DNA from 2 places in the Gordonia sp. SL306 genome. Region 2 is predicted to be linked to the other one. Evidence: predicted binding sites of a transcription regulator. Region 2 holds the regulator's gene; the other holds the start of a gene.
The links. Region 2 encodes LexA, which represses DNA repair genes until DNA is damaged. Its sites were predicted from a motif close to CGAACANNTGTTCG; they were not measured.
Positions count from the first base shown of each region.

Region 1: a site for LexA is predicted at 2,878-2,891, ahead of OVA31_RS00835 (SAV_6107 family HEPN domain-containing protein). Genes of this name have one in related genera too.

Region 1 covers NZ_CP113063.1:184,011-191,168, reverse strand. The annotation lists gene OVA31_RS00850 (LppM family (lipo)protein) at 1-403, opposite strand, end outside; gene OVA31_RS00845 (phytoene desaturase family protein) at 504-2,117, opposite strand; gene OVA31_RS00840 (GNAT family N-acetyltransferase) at 2,134-2,790, opposite strand; gene OVA31_RS00835 (SAV_6107 family HEPN domain-containing protein) at 3,043-3,516, shown strand; gene OVA31_RS00830 (DUF3040 domain-containing protein) at 3,677-4,078, shown strand; gene mraZ (division/cell wall cluster transcriptional repressor MraZ) at 4,545-4,985, shown strand; gene rsmH (16S rRNA (cytosine(1402)-N(4))-methyltransferase RsmH) at 5,180-6,226, shown strand; gene OVA31_RS00815 (hypothetical protein) at 6,223-7,125, shown strand; gene OVA31_RS00810 (peptidoglycan D,D-transpeptidase FtsI family protein) at 7,147-7,158, shown strand, end outside.
Region 2 covers NZ_CP113063.1:4,745,671-4,752,828, reverse strand. The annotation lists gene hrpA (ATP-dependent RNA helicase HrpA) at 1-3,479, shown strand, start outside; gene nrdR (transcriptional regulator NrdR) at 3,499-3,990, opposite strand; gene OVA31_RS21755 (LysM peptidoglycan-binding domain-containing protein) at 4,093-4,644, opposite strand; gene lexA (transcriptional repressor LexA) at 4,883-5,641, shown strand; gene OVA31_RS21745 (putative PEP-binding protein) at 5,659-7,158, opposite strand, start outside.

The DNA.
Region 1 (7,158 bases), 800 kb from region 2:
CACTGCGCTTCGCCGACAGGTCCATGCTCATCGCGGACTCGCCGAACGAGGCCGCCACGATGTCGCCGAGCTGGCTGAACTGGCCGGCGGTGAGATCGGTGAAGACCGCGCGGGTGCCGACGCGGGGGATGACCTTGTCGGCGGTGTTGCCGGGAGCCGCGCTCGCGCCGGGGCTCGCGGGGGACGGCGTCGGGGAACTGCCGGGCGCTGCGGTCGTCTCGGACTCGGGGCGCGTGGAGTAGTCGCTGAGGGTGACGCTCGACGCCATCGACTCCGGGACGTCGAGCTTGGGCGCGCCGCGCGGATTGTCCGGCGAGGTCGCCACCACGATGGTGCCGGAGTACCGGTCACCGACGGTGGTCGAGCGTTCCAGACAGCCCGTGAGCAGGGGAGCGGCAGCCATCAGGGACACCAGCAACAGGACCGCGGACCTTCGAGATGACGAGCGCACGTTGCTCATCGTGCCAGACGCGCCGAAGCAAACCGTTGCCGACGCGCACGGGTCACCGCCGGAGCGCCAGGTGCGCGGAGATCCGGCCGCTCGCTCCCGTCACGCCGCCGCCGGGGTGCGTCGATGCCCCGGCCAGCAGGATCCCGTCCGCGCCGGGAACGGAGTGCCCGGAAAGATCGGGGTGGGGGCGCCAGAAGAACATCTGATCGATGCTCATCTCGACGTGCATGATGTTGCCGCCGAGCAGGCCGAGTTCCTGCTCGAGGTCGTCCGGGGTCTGGATGTGGGTGTGCTCGACGTGCTCACCGAACCCGGGCGCATGGCGGTCGAGTTCCGCACCGATCGCAGCGGCCGCATCCGACGCGACGTCGGCCCACGACCGGCCCCCGGCGAGGCGATGGGGATGCCATTGGGCCCACACGCTGACGAGATGCTTGCCGGGCGGCGCGAGGGTGGAGTCGATCGCCGAATATCCCATCGCCACGCAGGCGGGTCGGTCGGGCAGGTCACCCACCGACGCCGCGGCGTGAGCCCGTCGGAGCTGCGCGCGATCGGTCACCAACAGACCGAGCGCCGAATGCACGCCGTGGGCCGGGAGATCCGACGGCAGGTCGCGGTAGGCGGGCAGGGCGTCGGTGCCGAGCCGGACGGCCATGCCGATGCCGTCTCCGATGACGATCTGCGACCGCCAGCGCTCGGCCGTCTCGCGCGGATATCCACCTGCGGTCAGCAGGTCGAGGGTCGTGGCGATGTGACAGGCCGCGATCACTTTTCGCGCACAGTGGCCTGCGCCGTCCACGGTCCGGACCTGCCAGTGGTCGCCGCATCGCGTGATCGAGGTGGCGGCCCGGCCGAGCAGCACCTCGCCGCCGTCGCTCCCGAGCCGGCCGAGGAGGGCCTCGGTGAGTGCCCCGCTGCCGCCGATGGCGCGTCCGGGTGGGATGTCGTGCTGGAGCGCGGCGAAGCCGACCATCGGGGCGGTGCCGGGTGCGCTCATCGGCGGACCGGACTGCGCACCGAACCAGGCCAGTGCGGCCTTGAGCGGCTCGGAGGTGAACCATCGGTCGAGCAGCGTGTCGCCCGAGGACATCAGCTCCTGCGTCAGGGACAGCATCGCACCGGTCCGGTGTCCGATGGGTCCCGTTCGGGCGGAGTGGGCGGTGCGGGAGAGACCGGTGAACGCAGTGGCGAACCGTCCCGGACTCGCAGGGGAGTAGAACGAGCGCATGACGGCCCTGGCGCGCGGTCGCCACACCTCGACGAATCTGCGGTACGCCTCGGCATCGGCGGAGCCGACCGCGCGGTCGATCGATTCGCACGTGGTGTCGAGGTCGGTGCGGAAGATGATCGGCCCGGTCTGGTCGGTCGATGGGGCGAATGCCCAGGGATCACAGTCGACGTAGCGGAGTCCGTGATCGGCGAGGGACAGCTCCTCGAGGATCGGGGAATGGCGGATCATCAGGTGCGCCGACGACCCGCGATCGACCCGGTAGCCGGGGAAACGCTCGACCGTGGAGACCGCGCCGCCTGCGATGTCGTCGCGTTCGACGACACGCACCGATCGCCCGGCACGGGCGAGGTAGGCGGCTGCGACCAGGCCGTTGTGGCCGGCCCCGACGACGACCGCGTCGAGTGGCCGATGGGTTCGATCGCCTGCGAGGCTCATCCGGTAGTCCGTCCAGTCATCGTGCACGGGCCGGGTCGTCGAGGCCCAGCGGAAGCGGCCGCCCCAGAAACGCGAACGGACGCGGGTCACCGGTGAAGGTGAAGTGACGCAGTATGTCGACGAATCCCATCCGTCGGTACAGGGACCAGGCGCGATTGTCCTCGGCAGGCGCCTCGGGTGTCGACAGCAACACCTGGCCCTCGGGCCGGCCGGCGAGCAGCCTGCCGAGCAGCCACTGTCCGATGCCACGTCCCTGTGCCGTCGGGTGCACGTGCAGTTCGGTCAGCTCGAAGTAGTCGCGGGTGATCGCGTCGACGGAGGGATCGGAATGTCCCGCCTGACGTAGGCCGATGCGGAGCTGCTGATTCCACCACTGGTCGCGCGCGCCCTGATAGCCGTAGGCGATCCCGACCAGGAGCTCGTCGTCGGAGACCGCCACCGGCCGGGCCAGGCGCCGGCGCACCATCTGCGGGGAGGTGATCTCGGCGGGAGGCAGCGTCGCCACCGCCCCGACCGCGCGCCAGCCGGGACGGGTGATGTGGTCGCGCCAGAGCGCCGCCCGGTGGATCTCGGTACCGCGTGGATAGTTCATCGCGGTCACGTAGATGTCGAGGGCGGGTTCGAGCCAAATCCGGGAATCCTGGCCGGTCAGATCAACGAGGCGGATCGTCAACGAACGTCTGTCCTCTCGTCGAACAGTGGACATCGGGGTCGGCCGTCGCCTTGAAGGTGACGGAGGTGCTAGCTATATTGAATATGTCGAACGGGTGTTCGATGAATCAGCCTCCGCAAGCTGTTCTGGCCCACCCGTCGACATCGGGCGCCGGCCCGACGGCGACGAGGGAAGCGTTTGCTGTCGGGCCGGCGTTGTATACAGCAGTCGCACCGCGCACAACGACGGCCGACTGACCACGGGGAGGTGGACATGCCCAACTCGATTCCGACGACCGGGTCCACGACGGACATCGATCCGATCGTGGTGGGACGTAGCCGTGACCTGCTCGACCGCGCCCAGAACCTGTTCGACAACGCCGACGGCGTCGACGACTCCGCAGAGCGCTTCCGTCAGTACTACCTCACCGCGCTGCGTGCCGCAGGTGCGGCGCTCGAGATCCACGAGCCGACGAACAGGCCGGTCCGGCGCAGGCATTCTCGTAGCGCCTGGAACCGGGTCCCGGTGGTGGTCCCCGAGCTCGATGACCACGCCGCCTACTTCGCCGCCCGCTCGCGGATACGCCTCGACATCGAGGCAGGCCTGGTCCGCTCGATCGATGATCGAGCGGTGCAGCAGATGCGCCGCAGGGTCATCGACCTGCTCGATGCCGTCGAGGCGTTGCTCATCTCGTACGAACAAGGCAAGTTGCCCCACCAGGCCGCGCATTCGGACCGGACCGCGTGACGGTATGATCCGACCCAACCTCGGGTAATGGTGGTCGCCGGGTGATTCTGCTCGTATCATGGGAAATTGAAGCCGCAGACGGCGGCAGACGGCGTCGACATCGCGCAGGACCGGCAACGGCGATGCGGTCGGGTCGGTGGAGTGGGAGTTAGGAGGGTCGGTGCCTCTTTCGGAGCACGAGCAGCGGATGCTCGAACAGATCGAAAGCGCTCTGTATGCCGAAGACCCGAAGTTCGCGTCGAGCGTCAAGCGTCGTCGCCTCGGACGGTCCAGCGGCCGGCGCCGCCTGCAAGCGGTTGCCATCTTCGTTGTGGGTCTGGTCCTCCTCGTCGGTGGACTCATCGTCGAGGTGCGCGTCGGCGGGTTCCCGATCATCAGCCTCATCGGTTTTCTCGTCATGTTCGGGGCCGGGTTGCTCGCCCTCTGGGGCGGCGGCAGTCGATCGGCGGGGGCCGATCGTGAGCACGGCAACGGTGCCAAGGAGCCCCGGGGCGGCGCACCCAAGCGAAAGTTCTCCGAACGCATGGAAGAGCGGTTCAACCGCCGCTTCGAGCAGGAGTAGGTCACCCGCCGGGTGAGAACCCGGCGCCAGGTCGTTCACAGACCGCACACCACTTCGGTGTGCGGTCTTTTCGTGTTGTCGGTGGAGCGTGGAGTCCGACGCCCGCCCTCTGGCTCCCCACAGCCGGACTCCCCACGGCGCCCCACCGCGATTCCCCACCGTGTCGCACCCCGATTCCCCACGGCGCCCCACCTGAGTGCCCCACTACGCCCCACAGTGCGCCGATCTCATTCCTCACCTGGCACTTTGATGTGATTCAGCATCATCACCACCACTTGTCTGCGCTGGCGACGCGCCGTGTCGCGCATCATGCCCCACGCGAAATCAGGCCATTGAACTGGACTTTTCTGATCGTGTGGGGGATGGGTGGAGCGTCGGGGGTGGAAAGTGGAGGAAAGTGGGGTACTGTGGCAGCACTGGGTGAGACGGACCGGACGTCGAACCCAGTAGGGCAGGAGGTGTCGACATGTCCGTGCGATTTGTCGGCACCTACACGCCCAAGTTGGACGACAAGGGGCGGCTCACGTTGCCCGCCAAGTTCCGCGACGCACTGGCAGGAGGGGTGATGGTCACACGAGGCCAGGACCGCAGCCTGTCGGTGTATCGAGCCGACGAGTTCGACGCGATCGCGGAACGCACCATGGCGGCGTCGCGAAACAACCCCGAGGCGCGGGCCTATCAGCGGTACTTCTTCGCGAGTACCGATGAGCAGCGACCCGACGGGCAGGGCCGGATCACCCTGTCGGCCGAACACCGGACCTACGCGGGCCTGTCCAAGGAATGCGTGGTGATCGGCGGGTTCGACCACCTCGAGATCTGGGACGCGCAAGCGTGGAGCGACTACCAGAGCGAGCACGAGGAGGACTTCTCCGCCGCGGGCTCGGACGCACTGGACGCGTTGCTGTAGCAGGCAAGCGATCGGGCAGACAGATGAATACGGGATCGGATGGGTCGAGGCCTCGGCCCGGAGCGACCCTGGCGTACTTCCCCAACGCCAGGTGCGCGATCGGGCCGAGACCCCGCCTCATCGGAGACACCCCGTTGCGAACCCTCACCGCCCGAGACCGACGAATCGAACCGCACAGTCCGAGGAGGAGGTCGGTGAACGCACGCCACGAGGAGCCGGACGGCGGATCCGATCGGCTCACTCCGCACGCGGACCCCGGTGGGACGCCCCGCCGTTCGGGCGAGTTCGGGCATCTGCCGGTGATGGCGGACCGGATGGTCGACCTCATCACGGCAGCGTTCCCCGGAACCGGCAGCACACCCGTATTCGTGGATGGCACGCTCGGGGCCGGCGGCCACACCGAACTCATCCTGCGCGCCGATCCGCGGGTCCGGGTGATCGGCATCGACCGGGACAGCAACGCGCTCGACATCGCACGCGACCGGCTGGCGGAGTTCGGTGAGCGGATCACCTTCCATCAGGCCCGTTTCGACGAGATCGGCGATGTGCTGACCGACGTCGGTGTCGACCTCGTCGACGCGGTGCTCTTCGACCTCGGTGTGTCGTCCATGCAACTCGACCGTGCCGACCGGGGTTTCGCGTACGCGATCGACGCGCCCTTGGACATGCGGATGAACTCCTCCGAATCCACAACTGCCGCAGACATTCTCAACACGTACTCGCACGGCGACCTGGCGCGTATCCTGTCCGAGTACGGCGAGGAACGATTCGCCGGGAAGATCGCGTCGGCGATCCTGCGGGAGCGCGAAAAGGAACCGTTCACCACCAGCGCCCGTCTCGTCGAACTGCTCTACGCCGCCATCCCGGCCGCCACCCGCAGGACCGGTGGGCATCCGGCGAAACGTACCTTTCAGGCGTTGCGCATCGAGGTCAACCACGAGCTCGACGCGTTGCGTCGTGCACTCCCGGCGGCGTTGTCGGCCCTGCGGGTCGGTGGACGCGTCGCCGTGATGAGTTACCAGTCGCTCGAAGACCGGATCGTCAAGCGGGAGTTCGTCAGTCGCACGACATCGACCTCGCCGATCGGCCTCCCGGTCGAATTGCCGGACTCTGCACCGGATTTTCGCCTGATCACCCGCGGCGCCGAGCGAGCGAACGACCAGGAGCAAACGGAGAACCCCCGATCGGCCCCGGTGCGTGTCCGGGTGATCGAACGTGTCGACGAAAAGGATCGCGCATGACCGTCTTGCAGGACATCGAGATCGACGATGACCATGTCGAAGCGGACGAGATCCGCCGAGGCCGGCGGCATTCGGGTTTCGAGAGTGAGCGCGCGACCCGGTCTCGCGCTGCCCAGCGCGCGATAGACCGGCGTCGGAAGCGGCTCGAGCGGGATGAGCGGGCCGATCAGATCGCAGGCCGGACCCGGGCGAAGTCGATGCCGGCGGCGGTCGGTCCCCAGATCTCGATGAGGGCTCGAATCGCCGGAATTCCTTTCGTGGTACCGGTGCTCGCCCTCCTGGTGATCGGGCTCGGCATGAGCCTGCTGTTGTCGACGAAGGCAGCCGCGGATTCGTATCGGCTCGGCGAGGAGCGTCAGGCGAACCAGGCGCTGGTCGATCGACGCGACTCGCTCAAGCGGAGTTACGAATCGGGTGACTCGGCACCGGAACTGTCCGACAAGGCATCTCGGCTGGGCATGATCCCGGCGAAGAATCCGGCGCGGATGATCGTGAACGGAACCGGACGGCCTCGGGTGATCGGCGATCCGGAACCCGCGCAGGGTCGCGCCATGCGTTCGATCAACCCGCCGACCGGGCCGGACCCGGTGTCGAGCATCGACCCCAAGAAGGTCGACGACTCCGAGGGGCTGCCCGGTGGTGGGGCGGAATCCGCAGGTGCGCAATCGAGTTCGACCCCGGGTGACACTCCCGCGCAGACGCCGGCCGACACACCCACGCCTGCCCCCACTCCCGCGCCGACACCTGGTGCATCGTCGTCGGTCACCCCTGGTGCCACCGCACCGGCGGCGGGCGCGACCACGCAGGCGGCACCCGCGCCGTCCGCGGTCCGTCCGGCACCGAACGTGCTGCCGACGAACCAGAACGCGCCGGGCGCAAATTCGCCGGAATCCCGCTAACAGCGTGGACAATTGGCAACCATGACACGTGCC
Region 2 (7,158 bases):
GATACTCGGTGCGGTTCACCGACCGGGCCGGCGCAAACACCCTGGTCAAGGTGATGACCGACGGAATCCTGCTCCGTGAGATCGGTACCGACCCCCTGCTGCGCCCCTACGACACGCTCATCATCGACGAAGCCCACGAACGCAGCCTCAATATCGACTTCATCCTCGGGTACCTGAAGCAACTGCTGCCACGCCGTCCCGACCTCAAGGTCATCATCACCTCGGCGACCATCGAGCCCGATCGGTTCGCGCGGCACTTCGCATCCGACGAACCCGCGGGCGGCAACCGGCTCACCGGTGACGTGCCCATCCTGGAGGTGTCCGGGCGTGCGTATCCCGTCGAGGTCCGATACCGGCCGTTCGGGGACGACCGGGATCCCGATTCCGATCATCGCGACCTCGATCAGGTCCAAGCCGTCGACCAGGCCGTCGGCGACCTGTGGTCGTCGCACCGCACCGGCGACATCCTGGTGTTCCTGCCGACCGAACGGGACATCCGCGAGACCGCGGACGCGTTGCGCCATCGTGTCGCGTCGGGTGCCGAGATCGTCCCGCTCTTCGCGCGGCTGTCGATCGCCGACCAGCAACGCGTCTTCGCGCCGTCGAGCGGGCGGCGGATCGTCCTCGCCACCAACGTCGCCGAGACGTCGCTGACCGTTCCGGGTATCCGCTACGTCATCGACACGGGCACCGCCCGCATCTCGCGCTACTCAACACGGTCGAAGGTGAACCGACTTCCCATCGAGCCGATCTCCCAGGCCTCCGCCCGGCAGCGGGCCGGGCGCTGTGGCCGTGTCGCACCGGGCATCTGCATCCGCCTGTACTCCGAGGAGGATTTCGACAACCGCCCCGCGTTCACCGACCCAGAGATCCTGCGGACCAATCTCGCCGCGGTGATCCTCCAGATGGCCGCCCTGCACATCGGTGACGTGTCGGCATTCCCCTTCGTGCAGCCGCCCGACGCGCGCGCCATCCGTGACGGCATGGCCGTGCTCACCGAGCTCGGCGCGATCCGTGAGACCGCTCGCGACGATCACGAGCCGGTCCTCACCCGGATCGGGCGTGACATGGCCCGGATACCGGTGGATCCCCGTCTGGCACGGATGCTGATCTCCGCACACGAACTCGGGTGTCTCGACCACGTCCTGGTGATCGCCGCGGCGTTGTCGGTGCCAGATGTGCGCGAACGGCCTGCGGAACATCGCGAGGCCGCCGGCACCTCGCATCGACGGTTCGCGGTGCCGGGTTCGGAGTTCCTCTCGTATCTCGAGCTCTGGGAGTATCTGAACGATCGGCGACAGGAGTTGTCCGGTAATCGGTTCCGACGGATGTGTGAGAGCGAGTTCCTCCACTTCCTGCGAATCCGGGAATGGCAGGAACTCCATCGCCAGTTGTCACGGATCGTCTCCGACCTCGATTGGACCGCCACCGCGTCGCCACGCGACGCCGACGCCATCCACCGTTCGATCCTGTCCGGACTGCTGGGCAACATCGCAGTCCGCCAGGGCGATTCACGCGACTACATCGGTGCCCGAAACACATCGCTGGCGATCTTCCCCGGCTCGTCGCTCGCCCGTAAACCACCTCCCTTCATCATGGCCGCTGAGATCCTCGAGACCTCACGGCTGTTCGCGCACACCGTCGCCGGCATCGATCCGCTCTGGGCCGAGAAACTCGCGGGCGACCTCGTCCGCCGGTCGTACAGCGAGCCGCACTGGTCGGCCAAGCGCGCGTCGGCGATGGCCTACGAGCGGGTTACTCTCTACGGGGTCACCCTCGTCGCCCAGCGACGCGTTCCCTACGGCGCGATCGATCCGCCGACCTCACGGGAGATGTTCATCCGCCACGCCCTGGTCGAGGGCGACTGGCGCACCGATCATGTGTTCTTCCACCGCAATCGGGATCTCCTCGAGGCGGCCGCCGACGTCGAGCATCGCGCGCGTCGTCGCGATCTGGTGATCAGCGAGCAACAGCTCTTCGAGTTCTACGATGCCCGGGTCGGCGCCGACGTCGTGTCGGCGCGGCATTTCGACACCTGGTGGAAGAAGACGCGCCGAGAGCATCCGGACCTGCTCGATCTGAAGCCGGAGGATGTGGCGGCCGATGTCACGGTGGCCGACACCGACTTTCCCGGAGCCTGGCAGCAGGGCGAGACCCGCCTGGAACTGCGCTACCGGTTCGAGCCAGGAGCTCCCGACGACGGGGTCACCGTCGTGATCCCCCGGCCGCTACTCGATCACGTACGACCCGCAGGCTTCGACTGGTCGGTCCCGGGCCTGCGCTCCGAACTCGCCACCGAGCTCGTCAAATCACTGCCCAAGGCCCTGCGCAAGTCGATGGCACCCGCCCAGCGTTTCGCCGACCTCGCGGTCTCGCGATTGACACCCCGGTCGGAGCCACTGGTGACCGGTCTGTCCCGCGAGCTCACCTCGATCACCGGCATGACCGTGTCCCCGGGTGACTTCTCCCTCGATCGCGTCCCTGCCCATCTGACGATGAACTTCGCCGTCACCGACCGCGCCGGGACGGTGGTCGCGAGTGGCAAGTCACTGGCCGACCTGAAGAAGGGTTTCGCCGGGCACGACGACACCTCACGTCCCCGCGCCGTCCACACCTCCTGGACCGACGATGGCATCGGCGATCTACCCGACACCACCACCACAACGGTTGCCGGCCAGACGATCACCCGCTATCCGGGACTCGACGTCGTGCGGGACGACGCTGGACGGGCAACCGGTGTCACGCGGACCGAGTCCGTCACCGCGGCCGAACGCGACCGCAAGCTGACCGACGCGGTGATCGTGTTGTTGGAGACGACGATCCCGACGCTCCCCAAGAAGATCACCGGAACCCTCGACCCGGCCGGACGGCTGGCGCTGAGTCAGAGCCCGTATCGACGACCCGACGATCTGCCGGCCGATTGCACCCGGCGCGCGGTCCGTGACGCCGTGGCCACCCGAGACCTCACCGTCATCCGGACGCCCGGCCAGTTCGCGCGGCTCCGCGATGACCTCAGAACGACTGTGACCGACGCGGCCCCTGAGTATTTCGCGCTCGCCACGGACATTCTCCGGCATCTCGCCCCCCTCCGATCGGAGATCGACCAGGACAGCGGGTCCGTCGCTGCCGACGACGTGGCCGAGCAACTGGAGAACCTCGTCTTCGACGGATTCGTGGCCGCGACCCCACGCAGACATCTCACCGAGATCCCTCGCTATCTCCAGGCGGCGGAGAATCGATTGGCCGATCTCATGGGATCAACGACCCGCGATCGCGATGCCCTCGCCGCGGTCGACCGGGTGATCGCACACTGGAATCAGCGAGTCGCGCAGCTCCCCGTCGGCCGGCGCGATGCCTTCAACGAGTATGCCCATTGGATGGTCGAGGAACTCCGGGTCGGTCTCTTCTCGCAGCGACTCGGTACCGCCTATCCGATCTCCGAGAAGCGGGCGATGCGCGCACTGGACGTGTTCCATTGAGCGCACCGCTCCGACGCCGTCATTCGGAGACGGTCGGCCCCGCAGCGTCCACTGTCTTCTCGTGCGTCAGGTCGCCCTGCAGGTCGTCGATCTCGCGCTGGAAGTCCTCGAGCGAGTCGAACGAGCGGTACACCGACGCAAATCGGAGATAGGCCACCTCGTCGAGCTCACGCAACGGTTTGAGGATCGCCAATCCCACCTCGTTGCTGGGGATCTCGGCCGATCCGGATGCGCGCACCGCATCCTCGACCTGCTGCGCGAGCTGGGCGAGGGCGTCTTCGGCCACGGCACGCCCCTGGCAGGCCCGACGAACTCCGCGCATCACCTTCTCGCGGCTGAACGGTTCGGTGACCCCGTTGCGTTTCGCCACCGACAGCACGGCGCTCTCCACCGTCGAGAACCGGCGACCACACTCCGCACACGAACGGCGCCGTCGGATCGCCTGCCCTTCATCGGCGACACGCGAGTCGATGACCTTGGTGTCTTCGTTCTTACAAAACGGGCAGCGCATGTTGTCCTCACGCACGTCTCGGGACACTCCGGCGCACCGGATGCTCGCTACGCCGTGCCGGTTTCCGGCTGGAACCTGTGCCATGAGAATACCGTCCGTTGCTCAGCGGTATGCGGGCGCGATCAGTGCCTGACCGACCCGGAGTCCCGAGGAGGCCAAGGCGTTGCGCTCGACGATCTGATCGATGACCGACTGGCGCGGCAGATCCGGCGCCACCCGATCGGCGATCGAGCTCAGGGTGTCGCCCTGCCGGACGTGCACCACCTCGGTGCCCACCGGCTGCGGGGCGACGGACGCGGCGTAGTTCGACCCGACGATCGCGACGACCCAGACGAGCGCGGCCAGCGCTCCCCCGACCAGCACGGCAAGCGCGGCCGCACGACGTCGTGCGTAGACCCGCCGCTCATCTGCCGGTGCCGCACACCGGGTGCCGACGATCGTCGTGCCCGCGTTGTATCGACCGTCCGGACGACGGTCGGCCGGACGGGTCGGCTCGACCCTCGCGCCGCGCCTCGGACGCGAACCGACGCCGGAGGTGACCGGCCGTCGCGGCGCCAGCGCCGGTGTCTCGCGGGTCAGGGTGCCACTGCTCGGCACGTGGCGCGCGGGTGTCTCGCGGACGGACGTCTCGCGGGTCAAGGTGGCTGTGCTCATCGTGTCCTCCTGGGATCCGAATCGACCGTTCCCTCGATCACATGTTCGATGGAACGCATGTTCGATTTGTAGCACGCTGCGCCGACAAAGTCTCGACACGCGTCGAACAAATGTTTGAACCTGTCGGCAGGTTCGGTTAACCTCGGCCGTGAGACAACCGATCGACCAGCGATTTTGCGAGGCGAACCCGGTTCCGGCGGCAGCCGACGATGCAACAGCCGACAGGAAGGACTCAGCGATGAGCGACAAGGCCGGCGGGCGGCGTGGAGCCACCCGCGGGATCCACGAGACCGCAGACGCCCCCGACGACTCGTCGGAGCCGGCACCCGTCGTCGCCGAACCCGAGGTCGCCGAGGCGGCTCTCACCGCCCGGCAGCGCGGGGTCCTGGAGTTCATCCGTCAGTCCGTGCGAGAGCGTGGCTACCCGCCCAGCATCCGCGAGATCGGCGACGCCGTCGGACTGACGTCCACGTCGTCGGTGGCGCATCAACTCCGCACCCTGGAACGCAAGGGATTGCTCAAGCGCGACCACAACCGGCCGCGCGCGGTCAACATCCAGGACGGCGACCACACCCCGCCCGGCGGCGCGGCGGCCGGACTGGCCGACGGTCAGGAATTGCCCACACCGACGTTCGTGCCCGTGCTCGGGCGGATCGCCGCAGGCGGACCGATCCTGGCCGAGCAGGCCGTCGAGGACGTGTTCCCGCTACCTCGAGAACTGGTCGGAGAGGGATCGCTGTTCCTGCTGCGCGTCGTCGGCGAGTCGATGATCGACGCCGCCATCTGCGACGGCGACTGGGTCGTGGTCCGGCAGCAGAACGTCGCAGACAACGGCGACATCGTCGCGGCCATGATCGACGGCGAGGCCACCGTGAAGACGTTCAAGCGCAAGGACGGTCACGTGTGGCTGATGCCGCACAACGACCTCTTCGATCCCATCCCGGGCGACGAGGCCGCGATCCTCGGCAAGGTCGTCACCGTGATGCGGCGCGTGTGAGGATCGGCGGCCGAGAGTCAGCCACCGAGCGCCGCGGCCGCGACCGCACGGGCCTCCGCGGGATCGGCGGTTTTCAGCACTGCTTGCGCGGCTGACCGGCACTGGTCGAGGGTCACCTCCGAGAGGCGAGCCCCGACCGGCGCAGCCGCGGCGGGCGCCGCGGACAATGAACTGACGCCCATGCCGACGAGTACACATGCCAGCAGCGGGTCGGCGGCCGCCTCACCGCACACTCCGACCGGTTTGCCCGCCGCCTGACCGGCGCGGGCAACCATGTCGATCAGTGCCAGCGCCGCAGGCTGCCACGGATCCGTCAGTGTGGCGAGTTCGGCGGACATCCGATCCGCGGCCATCGTGTACTGCGTCAGATCATTGGTGCCGATCGAGACGAAGTCGACCTCCGCCATGATCGCGGGAGCCAGGATCGCAGCGGCGGGCACCTCGACCATCACCCCCGCGATCAATCCACGGCGCCGCACTTCGCCCGCGAATTCCGCTGCCTCGGAAGGCGATGCGATCATCGGGGCCATCACCCATGGCGTGGCTCCGCTCTCCTGAGCAGCGGCTGCGATCGCATCGAGCTGCGCCGCGCGGATCTCGGGATGGTCGATCGCGATGCGATTGCCCCGCACACCCAGCGCCGGATTGGCCTCGTTGAGCTGGGTCACGAATTTGAGCGGCTTGTCCGACCCGGCGTCGAGCGTCCGGATCACCACTTTCTGATCGGCGAATGCGTCGATCACCTCGCGGTACAACGTTGTCTGCTCGGCGATCGTCGGGGCCTCGGCCCGCTCGAGGAACGCCAGCTCCGTGCGGAACAATCCGACACCCTCGACGGGATGACCGGATGCGTTTCGTGCCGACGCTCCGTCGGCGACATTCGCGAGCACCGAGACCGGATGCCCGTCCGCGGTCGTCCCGGGTCCCGTCCACGACGCCACCGCGGCGGCCTTGCGACGACTCTCGTCGACGCCGGCCAGCGCCCTCGCCTCGTCGGGTTCGACCTCCAGAGTGCCCGCCGTGCCGTCGACGAGCACCGTGGTGCCGACGGCCACGGTGGCGAGCTCACCCACTGCCACCACGCATGGAATCCCCAACTGGCGGGCAATGATCGCGGTGTGACTCGTGGGACCTCCGAGACGCGTGACGAGCGCGGTGATCAGCGTCGGATCGAGCCCGGCGGTGTCCGCCGGGGCGAGATCGTCGGCGAGCAGCACCGACGGCACGGGCGGTTCCGGTACGCCGGGCTCGGGTATCCCGAGCAACTCGGCGACCACCCGATCGCGGACGTCGTTGAGATCGGTGACCCGCTCGGCCATCAGTCCGCCGAGCTTGGTGAACATCGCGGCGAACTGTTCGGTCGCCGCCACGGCCGCAGCCGGCGCGGGGGTGCCCTTGGCGATCAACGCCGACGCCGCACCGACCCAACCGCGGTCCTCGGCCAGGCCGGCGGTCGCCACGAGCACCTCCGACGCGGCGCCCGAGGCATGCGAGGCCCGCTCCCGGAGCCGTCCCGC